DNA from 3 places in the Cellvibrio sp. PSBB006 genome. Region 1 is predicted to be linked to each of the others. Evidence: predicted binding sites of a transcription regulator. Region 1 holds the regulator's gene; each other region holds the start of a gene.
The links. The regulator sigma-54, encoded in region 1, starts transcription at its own class of promoters, with help from an activator protein. The targets are predictions, from matches to a motif close to TGGCACANNNNTTGCNNT.
Positions count from the first base shown of each region.

Region 2: a site for sigma-54 is predicted at 1,208-1,225, ahead of flhA (flagellar biosynthesis protein FlhA). Genes of this name have one in related genera too.
Region 3: a site for sigma-54 is predicted at 5,229-5,246, ahead of xdhA (xanthine dehydrogenase small subunit). Genes of this name have one in related genera too.

Region 1 covers NZ_CP021382.1:4,872,996-4,879,311, reverse strand. The annotation lists gene CBR65_RS20330 (KpsF/GutQ family sugar-phosphate isomerase) at 1-759, shown strand, start outside; gene CBR65_RS20325 (HAD family hydrolase) at 819-1,352, shown strand; gene lptC (LPS export ABC transporter periplasmic protein LptC) at 1,364-1,948, shown strand; gene lptA (lipopolysaccharide transport periplasmic protein LptA) at 1,935-2,495, shown strand; gene lptB (LPS export ABC transporter ATP-binding protein) at 2,503-3,228, shown strand; gene CBR65_RS20305 (RNA polymerase factor sigma-54) at 3,377-4,972, shown strand; gene hpf (ribosome hibernation-promoting factor, HPF/YfiA family) at 5,100-5,390, shown strand; gene ptsN (PTS IIA-like nitrogen regulatory protein PtsN) at 5,397-5,849, shown strand; gene rapZ (RNase adapter RapZ) at 5,922-6,316, shown strand, end outside.
Region 2 covers NZ_CP021382.1:1,195,609-1,201,924, reverse strand. The annotation lists gene CBR65_RS04975 (family 16 glycosylhydrolase) at 1-960, opposite strand, end outside; gene flhA (flagellar biosynthesis protein FlhA) at 1,267-3,489, shown strand; gene flhF (flagellar biosynthesis protein FlhF) at 3,524-5,041, shown strand; gene CBR65_RS04960 (MinD/ParA family protein) at 5,168-5,998, shown strand; gene CBR65_RS04955 (RNA polymerase sigma factor FliA) at 6,056-6,316, shown strand, end outside.
Region 3 covers NZ_CP021382.1:320,754-327,069, reverse strand. The annotation lists gene uraD (2-oxo-4-hydroxy-4-carboxy-5-ureidoimidazoline decarboxylase) at 1-321, opposite strand, end outside; gene xdhC (xanthine dehydrogenase accessory protein XdhC) at 321-1,181, opposite strand; gene xdhB (xanthine dehydrogenase molybdopterin binding subunit) at 1,359-3,713, opposite strand; gene xdhA (xanthine dehydrogenase small subunit) at 3,706-5,169, opposite strand; gene CBR65_RS01445 (ABC transporter ATP-binding protein) at 5,353-6,316, shown strand, end outside.

The DNA of each region.
Region 1 (6,316 bases):
GCTTTTTTTGTTCATCCCGGTGAAGCCAGCCACGGCGATCTGGGGATGATTACCAAAGACGATATCGTTATCGCCATCTCCTATTCAGGCAATTCCGTCGAAATAGTCACATTGTTACCGCTGTTTAAACGCATGGGAATTCCCATCATCAGCATGACCAGTGACCGTAATTCCGTGCTGGGCGAGATAGCCGAAGCACATCTGGATATCAGTGTCGCCAGCGAAGCATGCCCCCTGGCACTGGCCCCCACCTCCAGCACAACCGCCACCATGGTCATGGGCGATGCCTTGGCTATCGCACTGCTGGAGGCGCGCGGCTTCACTGCTGAGGATTTTGCCTTTTCACACCCCGGTGGAGCCCTGGGTCGCAAACTGTTATTACGGGTTTCAGATATCATGCACGCCGGCGACAAGGTCCCACGCGTCGATGCTGATGCCCCCTTGTCCCATGCACTGCTGGTCATGACCGAGAAAGGTTTTGGTATGACCACGGTAGTCGATGAGCAGAATGCTTTACTCGGCATCTTCACCGACGGCGATTTGCGTCGCAGCGTTGATCAGGGGGTCGATATCGGCAAAGCCGTTATGCGCAACCTGATGAATCACCACCCTAAAACCGTGCGCGACACCACGCTCGCAGCGGAAGCACTAAAGATTATGGAAGACCGCAAAATTACCGCCCTGATCGTCGGCGACGAACAAAATCGTCCCATCGGAGTCGTACACATGCATGATATTTTGCGTGCCGGCGTAATCTGATCTACTTCCGAAACCCAGGCTCAGCCACATTTACACACTCACCCGAGAGCAATATTTGAATGACCCCCGATTTACTGGAACGCGCTCGCCGTATCAAATTACTTCTACTCGATGTCGATGGTGTACTCACCGACGGCAAACTCTACTTCAGCAACTCCGGAGATGAACTGAAAACCTTTTGTACTCTGGATGGCCACGGCATAAAACTCTTACAGGGGAGCGGCGTAAAAGTGGGCATTATTACCGGACGCACCAGCACGCTGGTTGCCAAACGGGCGAAGGACCTCGGCATTGAATTGTTAATCCAGGGACGTGAAGATAAATGGGCTGCATTACAGGAAAATCTGGACAACAGCATTTCTCTGGAAGAGATCGCTTTTATGGGGGATGACTGGCCGGACCTCAGCGTCATGAGTCGTGTCGGTCTGGCACTGACCGTCCCCAATGCCCATCTGAGCGTGGCCGATCGCGCCCATTGGCAAAGCCGGTTTCACGGTGGCCAGGGCGCCGTGCGCGAGGCGTGCGATTTGATTATGCAAGCGCAGGGTACTTTTGACTCTGCGCTCGCCCATTATCTACCAACCCATCACTGACGGATCAACTCATGTCACGCATTCCGTTGCCCTGGATTGTTGTTTCATTGCTAGTGATTGGCCTGGTAGCTTTCTGGGATAAATCGCCCACCGAATTATTGGGCGAGGATGTCGTCAGAAGCGCCAACTTTCCGCAAGCCTATATGACCGATATCAAACTGCGCGAATACGATGCCGACGGCAACTTGCGCAATATCCTGACAACTGACACGGCTGAACACTTTCAGATCAACCCGGCCCGGCCCGGCCCGAAGGATTACACCATGCTGAGCCAACCACGGATGTTATTTAGTGAAAACGCTGATATTGCGCCCTGGCATCTCACCGCCAACGAAGGAAAGATTGATCAGAACGGCCAGTTGGTCACCCTGTTTAACGATGTGCGCGTCTACCAGCAATCGGCCAATGAAGGTTTGCTAGAGTTGCTGACCAGCGAATTGCGCATCAAAGCCAGCCAGCAATACGCCGAAACTGATAAAGCTGTTAAGATGCGCGCCCAACAAGGCCACCTCGACACGCTGGGCATGAAAGCTTACTTGGGTGAGGACCGCATCGAGTTACTTTCCAGGGTCCGAGGGACATATGAACCTCAATAACAATGTCAGATTTTCTATGATGGCGTGCAAACCGCTTGTATCATTTTTACTCCTGTTACTGTGCGCCCTGTGGCTGACGACACCCGTTCATGCCCTCCCCAGCGACAAAGAACAACCCATCCATATTTCCGCCAATAGCGCGCAACTGGATCGCAAAAAGCGCACCGCTACCTACAGCGGTGACGTGAGATTAAAGCAAGGCACCCTGGAAATCAGTGCCGATCAGATCACCATCCATACCAACAGCAACGACGAAGTTGAGAAGATGGAAGCCCGCGGTAAGCCTGCACGCTACCAGCAAAAACCGGCAGAGAACCAGGCAACTATTACAGCGCAGGCCAACAGCATTCGCTATACCTTAACCAATGAACAGTTGTTACTTCTGGAGAATGCATTTCTGGAACAGGAAAATGGCGCATCGATTAGTGGTAACCGCATTGATTACGACATCCGCAAAGAGATCATGAAGGCAGCGGGCAAGAAGGATGCACAGCAACCACAGCGCATCGAAATCGTTATCCCGCCACAAACCATCAATCAAGATTGAGTCGACCATGCCGACCCTGCAAGCCCAACATCTCGCCAAGAGTTATAAAAGCCGTAAAGTTGTCATTGACGTGTCAATCGCCGTGACCAGCGGTACGATTGTGGGCCTGCTCGGCCCCAACGGCGCAGGCAAAACCACCTGTTTTTATATGATTGCCGGCCTTGTCGGTGCCGATGAAGGGCGAATATTACTCGACGGCAAAGACCTGACTCATCTGCCTATCCATGGCCGTGCCCGGGCGGGTATCGGTTATCTACCCCAGGAAGCTTCCGTTTTTCGCAAGCTGACCGTGGCAGATAACATCATGGCGATCCTTGAAACCCGCAAGGATCTCAACCGCAAGCAGCGCCACGCAAAACTCGACTCACTACTGCAGGAATTCCATATCACCCATATCCGCGACAGTTTGGGTATGTCGCTCTCCGGTGGTGAGCGGCGGCGGGTAGAAATTGCCCGAGCGCTGGCGACAGAGCCGCAGTTCATTCTCCTTGATGAGCCCTTCGCCGGCGTTGACCCCATTTCAGTGAACGACATTAAACAAATTGTGCGTCACCTCAAGGATCGCGGCATCGGCGTGCTCATTACTGACCACAATGTGCGCGAGACACTGGATATTTGTGAGACAGCCTATATCGTCAGCGAAGGCCATATCATCGCCGAGGGCGATGCAGAAACGGTACTGAGTAACAACAAGGTCCGCGAAGTCTATCTGGGCGAAAACTTCCGCCTGTAACCTCAGGTGCGTTCCGACAAATCACTTGACAAGCCACTAAATTTGTATAACAGGCACAAAGATTGCTAGGTGTTATTGCCTGCAAGACAAAGGCTGTCTAAACTCCACCTGAACAACATCATTTCTTTGGGGTTTAGTTCTACTTACGATGAAGCAGTCTCTACAGCTAAAACTCGGCCAGCAACTGACCATGACGCCCCAATTGCAACAGGCTATTCGTCTGCTGCAATTGTCGACCCTGGATTTGCAGCAGGAGATCCAGGAAGCTCTGGATTCCAACCCGATGCTAGAGGTCGAAGAGGGTTACGACAGCCACTCGCCTGCCGACAGCGGTGAAGGGGAAGACAGTGATTATCCCCGCCAGCAAGAAGTTGCTGCAGATGCCAATGGCGCAGATCTCGATTCGGGCTTTAACGATAAGGACACCTTTGCTGACAAGGAAAGCTACGCAGAAACTACCTATAACGAGACCGAAAGCTTTTCTGATACCGATAATTACGGGGACAGCGAACCCAATACCGAATGGAACGAATCCATCCCCAGTGAGTTACCGGTAGATACCAGTTGGGACGATGTCTATCAGTCCTCCCACACCAGCAGTTCATCCTCTTATGATGGCGAAGACAACGACTTTGACAGCCGGCGCGCCGTTACCGATTCCCTCTACGATCACCTGATGTGGCAGCTCAACCTGACCCCCATGTCAGACCAGGACCGGATCATCGCCATGGCAATCATCGATGCGGTCGATCCCAGTGGCATGCTATCCGTGAGCCTGGCCGATATCTACGAAGGCCTGATCACCGAACTGGATGAACTGGAACTGGATGAAGTCGTTGCCGTACAGCACCGTTTACAACAATTTGACCCCTGCGGCGTGTGCAGCCAAAACCTGTCGGAATGTCTGCTGGTGCAATTGCAACAATTCGCCCCGACCACGCCCTTTCTTGAACCTGCCAAGCTGATCGTCAAGCAGTATCTACCCTTGTTAGGCAGCCGCGATTATCGCCAGTTAATGCGCCGCACCAAGCTCAAAGAGAGCGAGTTAGGCCAGGCCGTGGCATTGATCCAGAGTCTGAACCCTCGCCCCGGCGATATGATTGCTTCCGGTGACACAGAGTATGTTGTGCCGGATGTGTTTGTGGAAAAGCGTGATGGCCGCTGGATGGTGGAATTAAATCCGGATATCGCCCCGCGCCTGAGAATCAATTCGGATTACGCCTCCATGGTGAAGCGGGCTGATTCGAGCAGCGATAACACCTTCCTCAAGGACAATCTGCAAGAAGCCCGCTGGTTCCTCAAAAGTTTACAGAGCCGCAACGAAACCCTGTTGAAAGTTGCCAGCTGTATTGTGGAAAAACAGCGGGGCTTCCTGGAGTACGGCGCCGAGGCAATGAAGCCACTGGTACTGCACGACATCGCCGAAATCGTAGATATGCATGAATCCACTATCTCGCGGGTGACCACCCAAAAGTACATGCATACCCCACAGGGAATTTTTGAACTTAAATATTTCTTTTCCAGTCATGTGAGTACAGACAGCGGCGGCGAATGCTCCTCTACGGCAATTCGCGCCATCATCAAGAAACTGGTGAGTGCGGAAAATCCAAAGAAACCCCTGAGCGACAGCAAGATCACTGAGCTGTTATCTGAGCAAGGCATCCAGGTAGCGCGTCGCACCATTGCCAAATACCGGGAATCACTCAATATCCCGCCGTCTAATGAGCGTAAAAGTTTACTATGACATCCTTTTTCTCCACTGCTAGGCTGATGAATACCCGGATGTGCAGAACACGTTCTACCACTATGCAGAATCAATAATCGTGCCGTCAGGCAAGATTGAGTAACTGTCATAACGAAGAGGAAGTACTATGCAAATTACTATTAGCGGTCACCACCTGGAAGTTACCGACGCCCTCAAGGATTACGTCAACAATAAACTTGAAAGACTCAATAACCATCACGACCGCATTACCAATACTCACGTGATTCTCTCGGTAGACAAGCTGGAGCAAAAAGCGGAAGCCACCGTGCACGTAAGCGGCAAGGATTTATTTGCCGATGCGACATCAGAAGATCTCTATGCCGCTATTGACCTGCTGACCGACAAGCTCGATCGGCAATTGATTAAACACAAAGAAAAAATGCGCAGCCATCGTTAATACATTATGCAAATACAATCTCTTCTCACCCAAGGTCGCACCCTGTGCGATATCGAAGGTGTCAGCAAAAAGCGTGTGCTGGAAATTCTTGCCAACACCATCGCTCAGGATATTCCCGCCATTGATGCCGACGACTTGTTTCGTCGGCTAATTGCGCGGGAACGACTTGGCTCCACCGGCATCGGCCACGGCATTGCTATCCCGCACTGCCGAGTGGAAAACTACGATGGTGTCATCGGCGCCCTGATCACACTGAATCAGCCGATTGACTTTGATTCGATTGATTCCGAGCCCGTGGATATTTTGTTTGCCATGCTGGTACCGGAAAATGCCCACGGCGAACATCTGCAAAATTTGGCAGCCTTGGCTGGCGCTCTCAACGACAGTGGCTTTCGCGAACGTCTACGTAGCGCGGAGAGTGATGCAGCCTTGTATGAGATAGCTGTCAGCAAAGATTGATTGGCGATCTTGGGAAAACACAAGCCCGGCACTCTCGGCGCATTGATGAATGAATCACAGGAATACACGCCCATGCATTTAGTGATTGTGAGTGGATTATCCGGCTCGGGTAAGAGTACTGCACTGCATGTTCTGGAAGATGTCGGCTTCAACTGTATCGACAATCTTCCCGTGAGCCTGCTGCCGGCGCTGGTGGCACAAATCCAGATTCACAAGGACGACACCCAGAAATTTGCCATCGGTATTGATGTGCGCAACGCGTGGCAGGATCTCAACATTTTCCCGATGATGATTGAGACGCTGAAGGAAGCCCATGTGCCATTTCGCGTACTGTTTCTCGACGCGCAACCCTCGGTGTTGATTCAGCGCTTCAGTGAAACCCGGCGCAAACACCCATTGAGCGATACCAATACCAATCTGGAAGAAGCGATTACCGAAGAACAAAACCTGTTGGAACCGATTCGCGA
Region 2 (6,316 bases), 1.6 Mb from region 1:
GAATTTATCGGGGCGGCCGCCCTCAAGCTCAACATCAATCTCTTCCCACTCGCGGGGTGAGCCTTCATGCTTGTAAGTAAAGAGTGAGGAGACATAACCCGTAGCAACCGTTCTGGAAGGCGCCTTCATGCGGGTTTCTATACGGCCGTATTTGATGCGCTTACTGGTCACGGTGCGTAATTCACCGCAAGAGTAGTTGTAAGGGGCTTTCTCTGCCTGGTGGTCGTAAGAATAGCTGCCAGGCACATACTCGTTACGCACAACCAGTTCCAGATTGCCGTTAACCACTTGCACGCCCTGAGGCTGGAAGCGGCATATGGATTCGTTACCAACGGCACCATCGCCTTTTTTCCAGATAGCGGCATTGAAATAATCAAAACGCTCATCCAATTTCAAGGTGTAGCCAGGGTAAACGCCGGTGTAACCACTGTATGCCGTGGGTAAATTAGAGTTGGCTGCCACTTCAATCCAGTTAAAGTTCCAATTCGATGATTTTGAAAAAACGCCAAGGTTGTAGGTGCCCGCATTGAGGGTCACAGTTTTGGTGACCGTCGTCCACTGAGTCCAATTGCCCGCAGCAGGTATCACCATATCGCCCAACTGAATGGCTCCGCCGTTCAGGTCAACTGATGCCGTTGCCCCAGTGGGGCTGACGACACGCATTTTGATGGTGTAGCTGCCATTAGAAGGAATCACTAGATTGGGATAAACCAACCATTCATTTGTATCAATCCAGCCAACGTTGTAAGTGCCACCGGCAGGGTCGTTGGTATATTCAATATCGACATTATCGGAGCGATATTGACCGCCCGCGTTGCCTGTCGTTGTGTCGTAGTAATAACTGTAATCTTCCGCTTGAAATACAACGGCGTAGGATTGCAAAGCAAATAGCCCTGCAAACCCTGAGACAAAAAGCTGATGCCAAAACCGTTTGGTAAAGGATGAGAATATGTTGAGCATAATTATTATCCTGTCTGATGTAGTAGTGATCTTCTCAGGCTCATGAACCGCAGCCCTCGAAACAGGCCACGTAACATCATCATAGGTTGATTTTGACGAACACATCGTCGCACTTTTCTTCCTTTTGGAAACTGGGACTAAGTGTTTTGGCTTGAAATGGCTAACTAGTGGTGAGATTCGTTATAAGAGGGCGGTTTCGGCTATAAAAATAGTGTTTTAGTGCGAGGGCTATTTCACTTTTCAACATCGGTACGCTTTTTGCGATAGAGCCCCCAAAGGCCCTTAACCGTCAAGAATCCGTACACTATGGCATTTCCTTCTCTCACTCAACTGCGTAACACCGACCGTAAAGCGGCATGGGGTCAATTGCGTGGGTTGGGGCGTGGCAGCTTGGGTGTTCCTATCCTGCTGCTGATGTTGCTGGCCATGATCATCCTGCCCATGCCGGCCTTCCTGCTGGATTCTTTCTTCACTTTCAACATCGCGCTGTCCATTGTCGTGTTGATGGTGACCATCTATGCCTTGCGCCCGCTGGATTTTGCGGCGTTTCCCACGATTTTGCTGGTGGCGACCTTGTTGCGTCTGTCATTGAACGTGGCATCTACCCGGGTGATTCTGTTGAAGGGGCAGGAGGGTGGTGATGCGGCGGGGAAGGTGATTCAGGCGTTTGGCGAGGTAGTGATCGGCGGTAATTACGCCGTGGGTATTGTGGTGTTCCTGATCCTGATGATCATCAACTTTGTGGTGGTGACCAAGGGCGCCGGGCGGATTTCCGAGGTGAGTGCACGGTTTACCCTGGATGCGATGCCCGGTAAGCAGATGGCGATTGACGCGGATTTGAATGCGGGCCTGATTGATCAGGATGAGGCGCGCACGCGCCGTAAGGACGTCGCGTCAGAGGCGGATTTTTATGGCGCAATGGACGGTGCGAGCAAGTTTGTGCGCGGTGATGCCATCGCGGGTATTTTGATCATGGTGATCACCATCATCGGTGGTTTGGCAATCGGCATGATTCAGCATGATCTGGAGTTCAGCCGGGCGATGGAGATTTATGTGCTGCTGACCATTGGTGATGGTCTGGTGGCTCAAATTCCGTCGCTGTTGTTATCGGTTGCGGCGGCAATTCTGGTTACCCGCGTTAACACCGCCGAAGACATGGGCGCACAGATTACCGGCCAGATGTTCGCGTCACCCAAGGCGTTGGCCATCGCCGCCGCGATCCTGTTTTTGATGGGGTCTATCCCCGGTATGCCGCACATTGCCTTTATGGGGTTAGGGTTGCTGGCGGGGGGCTTGGCGTATTTCATCCATTGGAAGCGCCAGCAACCGACACCGGTAGAAGATAACGCTTTTATTCCCTCCGGCGCCCGTTTGGCCGGGGATGCTGGTAAAGCGCCAGCGACTGGCGGTGCGGCTCCGGCATCGGCACCGCGTCCGGTGGCCTCTCTGCCATCCTCGGCAGAACCGGCAGAAGTAGGTTGGGACGATGTACAGCCGGTGGATGTAATCGGCCTCGAAGTCGGCTATCGCCTGATTCCCATGGTGGATAAAAACCAGGGTGGCGAGTTGCTGGGCCGTATTAAAGGTGTCCGCAAAAAGCTCTCCCAGGAGATGGGTTTCCTGATTCCTACCGTCCATATCCGCGACAACCTGGACCTCTTGCCCAATGGCTACCGCATCAGTTTGATGGGCGTGGCAGTGGCGGAATCCGAGGTCTATCCCGACCGCGATCTGGCGATCAATCCCGGCCAGGTATTTGGCACCCTCGACGGTATCAAAACCAAAGATCCGGCCTTTGGTCTGGAAGCGGTATGGATCAGCGCCGGCCAGAAAGAGCAGGCCCAGACGCTGGGTTACACCGTGGTGGATGCCAGCACGGTGGTGGCGACACACCTCAATCAAATCCTGCAACAACACACTCATGAATTGCTCGGCCACGAAGATGTTCAAAAATTGCTGGACATGCTGGCCAAATCGTCGCCCAAGTTGGTGGAGGAGCTGGTACCCAACACCATCAGCCTGAACGTGCTGCTCAAGGTTCTGCAAAACCTGCTGCGCGAGCGCGTACCGATTCGCGACATCCGTTCCATCGCCGAAGCCTTGGCGGCGGGTGCGGGCAAGAGTCAAGATCCCGCCGCTTTGACGGCCCTGGCGCGCGTGGCACTCGCCCGTCAAATTGTGCAAAACATCGTGGGAGCCGAGCAAAACATACCCGTTGTCACGCTGGAGCCCGCTTTGGAACAGTTATTGCTGAGTACCGTTCAGCAGGCACAAAAAGCCGGCGCCGATGACAGTGCGTTTATCGAGCCGGGGCTGGCAGATCGCTTACAACAGTCGCTGGTAAAAGCAGCGCAGAAGCAGGAAATGGCAGGCAAACCGCTGGTGTTACTGGTTGCTGCGCCCTTGCGGATGATGTTGTCGCGCTTTGTTCGCCATAGTGTGCCGGATATGCGGGTTCTGGCTTACACCGAGATTCCCGACAACAAGCAAATCACCATCGACGCCACCGTCGGTGCTGACAAAAGGTAAGTATTAACGCTCGTTGCGAGCGAGGAGAAGAGTTATGCAAGTCAAACGTTTCGTTGCTGCTGATATGCGCCGTGCGTTAGAGCTGGTCCGCCAGGCCATGGGCCCGGATGCCATTATTCTCTCCAGTAACCGCACCGCTGAGGGCGTGGAAATCCTGACGACCCTGGCCGACGATAGCGGATTGCAACAATTGCAGCAGCCGGCGGCACCCAGCCGCATGGCGCAACAAGAACCCTCACCGGCAATAGCCGAAGATGTCCTTGGTGCGTTTAAAAGTCTCAGCAGCACAGCGCGCGGCCCGGCGTCCGGCAAGACTGGCAAAGAGCTGGCCGATGAAATCGAGCGTGCGCGTCTGCGTATGCTGGCCAGCCGTAATGTCGAAGAATCTGCAAAAGAATTTCTGACCGCCAAACAACCCAAGGTGAATGCAGCCATTCCCCGGCGTGCGCCGGAGGCATCTGCTGTGAATGAAGCGCCTGTGCCAGGCAAACCACGCATGACGGCAGCTGAGCGTTATCCGCTGATTGATGACGAGCCTGTTTATAAAGAGTCTGTCTATAAAGAATCTGTCCATAAAGAGCCTGTGCCCGCCCGCGCACCGAAACTCCAGTCCAATGAGTTATTCACCAAACCTGAGCCGGCGATTAACCAGGAGCAGATCCAACTCTCTGAGTTACAGGCCGAACTGGCCGATATGCGGTTTTTATTGGAACAACAACTGGATCGCATCACTGGTGGAACGCCTGCGCCTCAGGGGTCGCCGGTGTTATCCAGCATTGGTCGTCGGCTGGAGCGCATTGGTTTACCTGCCGAAGCGATTGCCAAGGTGCTGAGTACCTGTAAGCCAACCCGTAAATTAGCTGATGCCTGGTCTGATGCCTTGGCCACTCTGGCTCATCAGATGCCGGTGCTCGGCAAAGACATTGTGGAGCAGGGCGGTGTATTTGCTTTTGTCGGCCCGACCGGGGTGGGCAAGACCACCACCATCGGCAAACTCGCTGCCCGTTATGTTTTGCAACACGGCGCGGATAAAGTCGCACTGGTTACTACCGATACCTACCGCATTGCTGCCCATGATCAACTGCGCTCATTCGGCCGTATCCTGCGGGTGCCCGTGAAAGTGGTGGACGAAAACAATACTCTGGAGCAAGTGCTTCATAGCCTGCGCCATTATTCGCTGGTGCTTATTGATACCGCTGGTTTCCGTCATGGTGACCCGCATTTGAAGGCGCAATTGAAATTATTGGCCGCACAGCCCCAGGTTAAAAGTTATCTGGTGTTGTCCACCAACAGTCAGCAGCAAATGCTCAAGGCGTCTATCCACGCTTACGGCGCGGTCGGTCTGAAAGGTTGCGTGCTGACCAAGCTGGATGAAACTGCAAGTATGGGCGAGGCCTTGGGTGTAATTATGCAGAGCCGCTTACCGGTGGCCTATACTACCGATGGTCAGGATATTCCTCGTGATATCCAGGTCGCTCGCGGGCATCAACTGGTGTCAAAAGCCGCGTCAATGCTGCGTCAGCAGGTGGGCCAAAGAGCGATCCGTCATTAAAAGCCAGTGGCTTTGTGAAAATAAGTAATTAATGCGCCAGATTGAATATTAGTAACTATACTGATGGTCACCTTTACTAATGGCCACCCGTCAAAACAGAGATAGAAGCCTGGAGTTAGTCGACCCATGAGTCAAATGCGACCCGTACAAGTCATCGCGGTATCCGGCGGAAAGGGCGGGGTTGGCAAGAGCAACATTTCTGTCAATCTGGGTATCGCCTTGGCTGAACTGCGTCGCCGGGTCGTCTTGCTAGACGCAGATTTGGGGTTGGCCAACGTCGATGTGCTACTCGGCTTGAAAGCCACCCATACATTGGCCGATGTACTGGCCGGTACTCACAGCCTGCGCGATGTCCTGGTCAGCGGCCCGCATGGGCTCAAGATCGTACCGGCATCATCGGGCGTGCAACATATGGCATCGCTCAGTCCGCGCGAGCACGCGGGATTAATCAACGCCTTTAACGAATTAAGTGATCAGGTGGATGTGTTGGTGATTGATACAGCCGCCGGTATTTCCGATACGGTGGTCAGTTTCGTGCGCGCCGCCAATGAAGTCATCATCGTTGTGTGCGACGAACCTTCCTCTATTACTGATGCCTACGCGCTGATCAAACTGCTGAACAAAGAATATGACATGCAACGCTTCCGGGTCGTCGCTAATATGACGCGCACACCCCAGGAAGGCCAACACATGTTTACCAAACTCAATACGGTGTGCGAAAAATTTCTCGATGTGACCTTGCAGTATCTCGGGAATGTTCCTTTTGATGAAAACGTACGCAAGGCGGTGCAGAAACAAAAAGCCCTGCTGGAATTTGCCCCGACCAGCAAAGCCGCGCTCGCCATTCGCAGCCTGGCCAAAGCGGTGGATCAATGGCCCTTGCCCAGTGCACCTACGGGCAGGCTTGAATTTTTTGTTGAACGTTTGCTGCTTGCTGCCAATGCCCGCAGTGCTTAATCCCGCGATGGGCAGTGATCGAAGGTAATCAGTATGGCCGCAGTCGATGGATTAGCCATGTACGATAAAACGAAGCAACACGCTAATCAGATTTGTGTTGAAGATTATGCGCCCCTGGTCAAGCGAATTGCCTATCACATGATGGTGCGCATGCCGGCCTGTGTGCAGGTTGATGATTTAATTCAGGCGGGCATGATCGGTTTGCTGGAAGCCGCACAAAAATATGATGCGTCGCGCGGTGCGAGTTTTGAAACCTATGCCGGCATCCGAATTCGCGGTGCCATCGTCGATGAGATGCGTCGCGGTGATTGGGCGCCG
Region 3 (6,316 bases), 700 kb from region 1:
AATATTGAGATCGTAAAGCGCTTGCAAGACTGTCTCACTGGCATCCATAACCTGCCCCTGCTCCGCCGTTGCACGGCCCGCATAACGCGAACGCAATAATTCAATGTCGCCGATGCGTGCGTGGCCTTTAAACGCCTCAAGAATTTCGGCCTCATCCGCATCACGCCACACATCATCGGCCGCGCGCAGCAACTGTTCCTTACTATCAAACGGGCGCAAATCGGCAACACGCGACGCCCAGTTGTGGCAATGGCAGCACTCATAAAGCAGCGCCGTAGCGTCAGCTTCATTTAACGCATTAAATTGATCCAGATTCATCATCAATCCTCACCTCCCGTTATCCGCGCAGGCTGCTGAAGAATATGCTTAATCTCCTTCCAGGACGTAGACCGACCTTTCGTTGTCGACTGCCCCTGGTAATACAACCCCTGCAACTGCGCTGCAATAGAAACCGCCACCTCCATCGGCAACTTGCCCTTAACCTCGGGCAAACCAATCGGGCTGTAAATCTGCTGAACAACCGCCTCATCAAAACCTGCATCCGCCAACCGCTTGCGAAAACGTAACGCCTTGGTCTCTGAACCGATCAACCCCACATACCGCCAACGATCCTGATGCAGCAATTCTCTGCATAACTGAAAATCCAAACCATGATCATGGGTAAACACAACAAGCCAGGCGTTATCCGATAAAGACGCAACCGCCTCCACCGGATTCGCATACAACTCAAACCGACAATTAATCGGCAAAGGCATAACCAACTGATCCGCGCGACTGTCAACAATCGTCACCCGACACGGCAACCCCGCCAAAATCGTCACCAACGCCTGACTCACATGTCCCGCCCCAAACAACACAACCTGCCAATCACGCGCCGCAAAACACTCCAGCATCACCGTGACATGCCCACCACAACACTGCGCCGCCTCAGCAGCCAGCGGAAATGGCTTGAGCACCTGACAATTCTGATTCTCCTGCAACAACTCCCGCGCCTGCTGCACAATCAAAAACTCCAACTGGCCACCACCAATAGTGTCGTAACTCCGCTCAGCATCAACCACCATCTTGCTGCCACCATCACGCGGCGTGGAGCCTTGCGTGTTGATAATCGTTGCAATCACATAACCATTACCAGCTTGCTGACAATGTTGAATTGCGGATGACCAATTGAGATTTTTCATATCATATTTTCTCAATGTAAATAATCTTTGTTTTTGCTTTCAAAATCTCTCAACACGCACAATGCTCAAAGAGCACTGCGATATTCCCTCTGAGACCATCACCCGCATGGATGCGGGTGCTGAGCCTACAGGGATGTATTCACGGCGTGTCTCAGAGGGAATATTGCAGTGCGACTCTCACTGATCCGAGAGCATGAATTTCTCACATTCCTGCACTGCCCAAAACACCCTCTCAGGCGTCGCCGGCGTATCCAACCGCGGACTAAACCGATACCCCGTCAAACTGGAACACGCATCCCGCAACGCCGCCCACACCGAAATCGCCAACATCAGCGGCGGCTCACCCACGGCCTTCGACAAATGAATCGTATTTTCATTGTTAGCCTCATCATACAAAGCCACATTAAACACCGGCGGCACATCAAATGCCGTCGGAATTTTATAATTCGCCGGACTGTTGGAAATAATTTTTCCCGTGTCATCCCACAACAATTCCTCAGTGGTCAACCAGCCCATCCCCTGGATAAAACCGCCCTCAATCTGACCGATATCAATCGCCGGATTCAGCGAACGCCCCACATCGTGAATGATGTCCACCCGGTTTACGCGATACTCACCGGTCAATGTATCGATCGTTACCTCACTCACCGCCGCACCGTTGGCAAAATATAAAAACGGTTGTCCTTTGGCGGTTTGGCGATCGTAAAATATCTTCGGCGTGCGGTAGTAGCCTGTGGCAAATAACGGCACGCGATTCAAGTAAGCAAGTTTGATAAATTCTTCGAAGCTGTAAACCTCATCACCCACCAGCACCTGATTGCCAATAAACCGGATTTTCTCTGCTGGTGTGTCGAAATGTTCTGTTGCAAAGCCAATTAAATCTGCCTTCACTTTATCGCAGGCGTCTTTTGCGGCCATGCCGTTTAAATCCGTACCGGAGGATGCCGCTGTGGGTGATGTGTTGGGAACCTTGTCGGTGCGCGTTGACGTCACCATGACCCGTTCCACAGACACACCAAACGCACTGGCGACGATCTGCTGGATCTTGGTGTAAAGCCCCTGCCCCATTTCCGTACCGCCGTGATTGATCAACAGGGTTCCGTCGGTGTAAATATGCAGCAAGGCGCCGGCCTGGTTCAGGTGTTTGGCGGTGAAGGAAATACCGAATTTTACCGGCGTCAGGGCAATGCCTTTTTTTAAGGTGGAATGGGTGCAGTTAAATTCTGTGATGGTTTCCCGGCGTTCGCGATAATGAGATTTCTGCTCCAACCGTTCAACCAATTCCGGCAGCATGTGCTGTTCAACTTTTTGGCCGTAGGGTGTTTCATCGCGCCCCAGCTGGTAGAGGTTTGCTTTGCGCACATCCAGCGGGTCTTTGCCTAAATACCGGGCAATATCTTCCATCAAGGTTTCAACAGCCATCATACCTTTGGGTCCGCCGAAGCCGCGAAAGGCTGTGTTGGAAACTGTATGGGTTTTGCACCTCAATCCGAGGATGCTGGCGTTATTTAAAAAATAGGCGTTGTCCGCGTGAAACATGGCGCGGTCGACAATACCTTCAGACAGGTCCGGTGAAAAACCGCATTTTCCTGCCAGCACCATGTTCACGCCCAGCAAACGGCCATCATCGTCAAAACCAGCGTGCCAGCGATTTAAAAAATCATGACGCTTGCCGGTTTGCACCATGTCATCGCGGCGCGGCATACGGTAACGAATGGCGCGTTTCAAACGCTGTGCAAAGACCGCAGCCATACATGCCAAAGGCGCTGCCTGACTTTCCTTACCACCAAAACCGCCACCCATACGGCGAACTTCCGCCACAACACGGTGTAACGGAATGGCTAATACTTCCGCCACCAGTTTTTGAATTTCTGAGGGATGTTGCGAAGAACTGATGACATGAATACCGCCATCTTCGGTGAGCCGCGCTTCGCTGATTTGCCCTTCAAGATAAAAATGTTCCTGACCGCGTACATAAATTTCACCGCTGAGTTGATGCGGTGCTTTTTCAATAGCGGCATCGGGATCGCCCATGAATAACCGGTGCTGCGGCAGAACAAAACTTTGTGCTGCAAGCGCGTCGTCTATCGTGAGTTGCGCCGGCAGGATTTCATAATCGATAACGGCCTGGTTCACCGCGCGTTGCGCCGCGTCAAAACTGGTAGCGGCTACAGCAAAAATCGGCTGACCGATGTACTCCACAATATCGCCAGCCAAGAGTGGGTCACCACCGTAAACCGGTGCAACATCAACTTTTCCAGGAATATCACTTTGCGTAATCACATCGATCACGCCAGGAATTTTTTTTACCAGTGTCAAATCTATTTTTTTAATTCGTGCATGAGGCACAGTGGCTTGCCCGGTCGCCACAAACAGGGTACCTGGCAGTAGCGGTAAATCATCAACATATTCTGCTGAACCACTCACATGTTTGCGCGCAGATTCGTGCGCAATAGAACTTCCTACACCACCCTGCGCTCCCAGGCCAGTTTGAGGTGCAACCTCGATCAGCGGCTCGATCAGTTTACGCATGATCAAACACCCCCTCTGTTGCAGACTGGCCATTCATCTGTGCGATGAATTCATAGCAGGCTTTCTTCATCAAGTTGCACGCCATGGCCATACGGTAATCGGCGGAGGCGCGTACATCGCTCATGGGCGAGAATTCGCTGCGCAATATATCGCAGGCCTGCTCAAGCGTTTGCGATAAAACCTGCCCATCGCGTTGCCAGGTCGTTTGATTAAGAAATTTTTCCGTGGCGTAGCCACGCTTGGGAATTGCAGCCATACCACCAAATGCAATACGCAGTTGTTGTTGGTCATCGAGCAAAAAGGCGCCCATCACTGCCGAGATATCGTCTTCATAGCGTTTACTGATTTTGTAAAGCCTGATGGCATCACCCAATGCGCTGCGTTTGATGCGAATTTTTGCGAGGTATTCACCGGCAACCAGGGTCGTTTGTTTATAGGCACTATAAAAATGATTCACGGACTCGCTGCGATAATCTCCGGCTGCGTTACCGATGATCAATTCTGCCTCCAGTACTAACAGATAAGGCGGCGTGTCGGCGATGGGTGACGCATTACAGATATTGCCGCCGAGCGTGCCGCGATTGCGAATTTGGCGCGAACCCAGACGGCTGAGTAATCGTACAAACATCGGCGATATGTCGCGCAGCTGGTGCTCAACCTCGGTATAGGTAGCAGCAGCGCCTATCTCTACATAATCGCTTTGCACAGTGACGGTATTCAAACCGGACACGTTATTAAGATCGATTAATTGCGGCAGCGTCTTATAGAGTTGCGTTACCTCCAGCATCAGATCCGTGCCGCCGGCGACCAGACGGGCATCAGGGCATTGTCTTAACAATGCCTGGAGTTCTGCTTCATCGGACGGCTGAGCATAAAAACAGTCAACTTCTTTCAAGACCGGATTGCCCGCTAAAGGTGCATCCGCCTTCCACTCCTGCACAATATTGATCATTTGGGCAGGTTTTTTAAGGGACTGGATTCCCGCATCAATAATCGGCCGATAGCCGGTGCAGCGGCAGAGGTTGCCTGAAATTGCATCAATAACCGCGTGACGCTGTTCTTCAACAGGTTGCGCGCTCAATGCATCACTGTTCAGCTGTAAACCTGCCAGTGACATCACAAAGCCGGGCGTACAGAACCCACATTGGGAACCGTGACATTGCACCATCGCTTCTTGCACGGGATGTAACTGTCCTTCATTGCCCAGCCCTTCTACCGTGACAACATGCTTACCGTTCAAGCTTCCGAGCGGGCAAATACAGCTGTTGACGGCGCGATAAACCCGGCCATCAGGACCTTCACTGCCGACCAGAACCGTGCAGGCACCGCAATCCCCTGACGCGCAACCTTCTTTGGTTCCGGTCAGGTTTTGCTCGCTGCGCAGATAGCGCAGCAGCGTCATATCCGTTGCTACCGATTCGATAGTGACGGGGATATTGTTTACGACAAACTGCACGGGGTTTCCTCCGATCTGACCATCAGCATCACCTTAATAAATTCGACTTCTTATCAAGCAAAGCAAAAGTCTGGCCAAATAGACAATTTTTTGGGAAAGAATTTGCCAGGCCAGGTGGCATTTAGGCCGTGGCATATATATTGCTATACCAATCCTATCTTTTTTGTCCAGTTAGTCAGGTTTATGTCAGAGAAAAACAATACACGATTGGAGCTGCTGTCCGTCACCAAGGCCTACCCAGGCTGTATCGCCAATAATGCGGTGAGCCTGAAGGTGGCGCCTGGAGAAATTCATGCCCTGCTCGGCGAAAACGGTGCTGGCAAAAGTACCCTGATGAAGATTATCTACGGGGTGGTTAAACCCGATTCCGGGCAGATGATGTGGAACGATAAAGAGGTGGCGATTACCGGTCCGGCTCACGCACGCCAGTTGGGTATGGGTATGGTGTTTCAACACTTCTCACTCTTCGAAACACTGACTGTTACCGAAAATATCGCTTTGTATCTGACGCCAGCGGAATACGGCACCTTGGCAAAGCTGCGCGAACGAATTATCGCGGTGGGTGAAGAGTATGGCCTGGCGATTAATCCTGATCGCGAAGTGCATACTTTATCGGTAGGCGAGCAACAACGGGTGGAGATTATTCGCTGCTTATTGCAAGACATCCAGCTGTTGATCCTTGATGAACCGACCGCAGTGTTGACGCCGCCGGAAGTCGAACAATTGATTGCTGTACTGAAAAAACTTGCCCGTAAAGGGTGCAGCATTTTGTTTATCTCGCACAAATTGCACGAAGTTAACGCGCTTTGCGATCGCGCGACCATATTGCGCGGCGGCAAGGTGACCGGCTCTTGCGTCCCCCGCGAAACCTCCGCGAAAGACATGGCCCGCCTGATGTTGGGTGATGAACTTGAGTTGCAGGAATCCATGCCGCCAGGCACCGCCGGTTCACCTGTATTTGTTATGCAAAACATTGCGGTAAAACCGCAGGACACGTTTGGCATTCACTTACATGATATTGATTTGTCATTACACGCTGGCGAAATAGTCGGGCTCGCTGGCGTTGCCGGCAATGGTCAGGACGAATTGGTCGATTTAATTAATGGCGAGCTGGTGGCCGATAGTGGCACATTGTATTTTCAGGAAA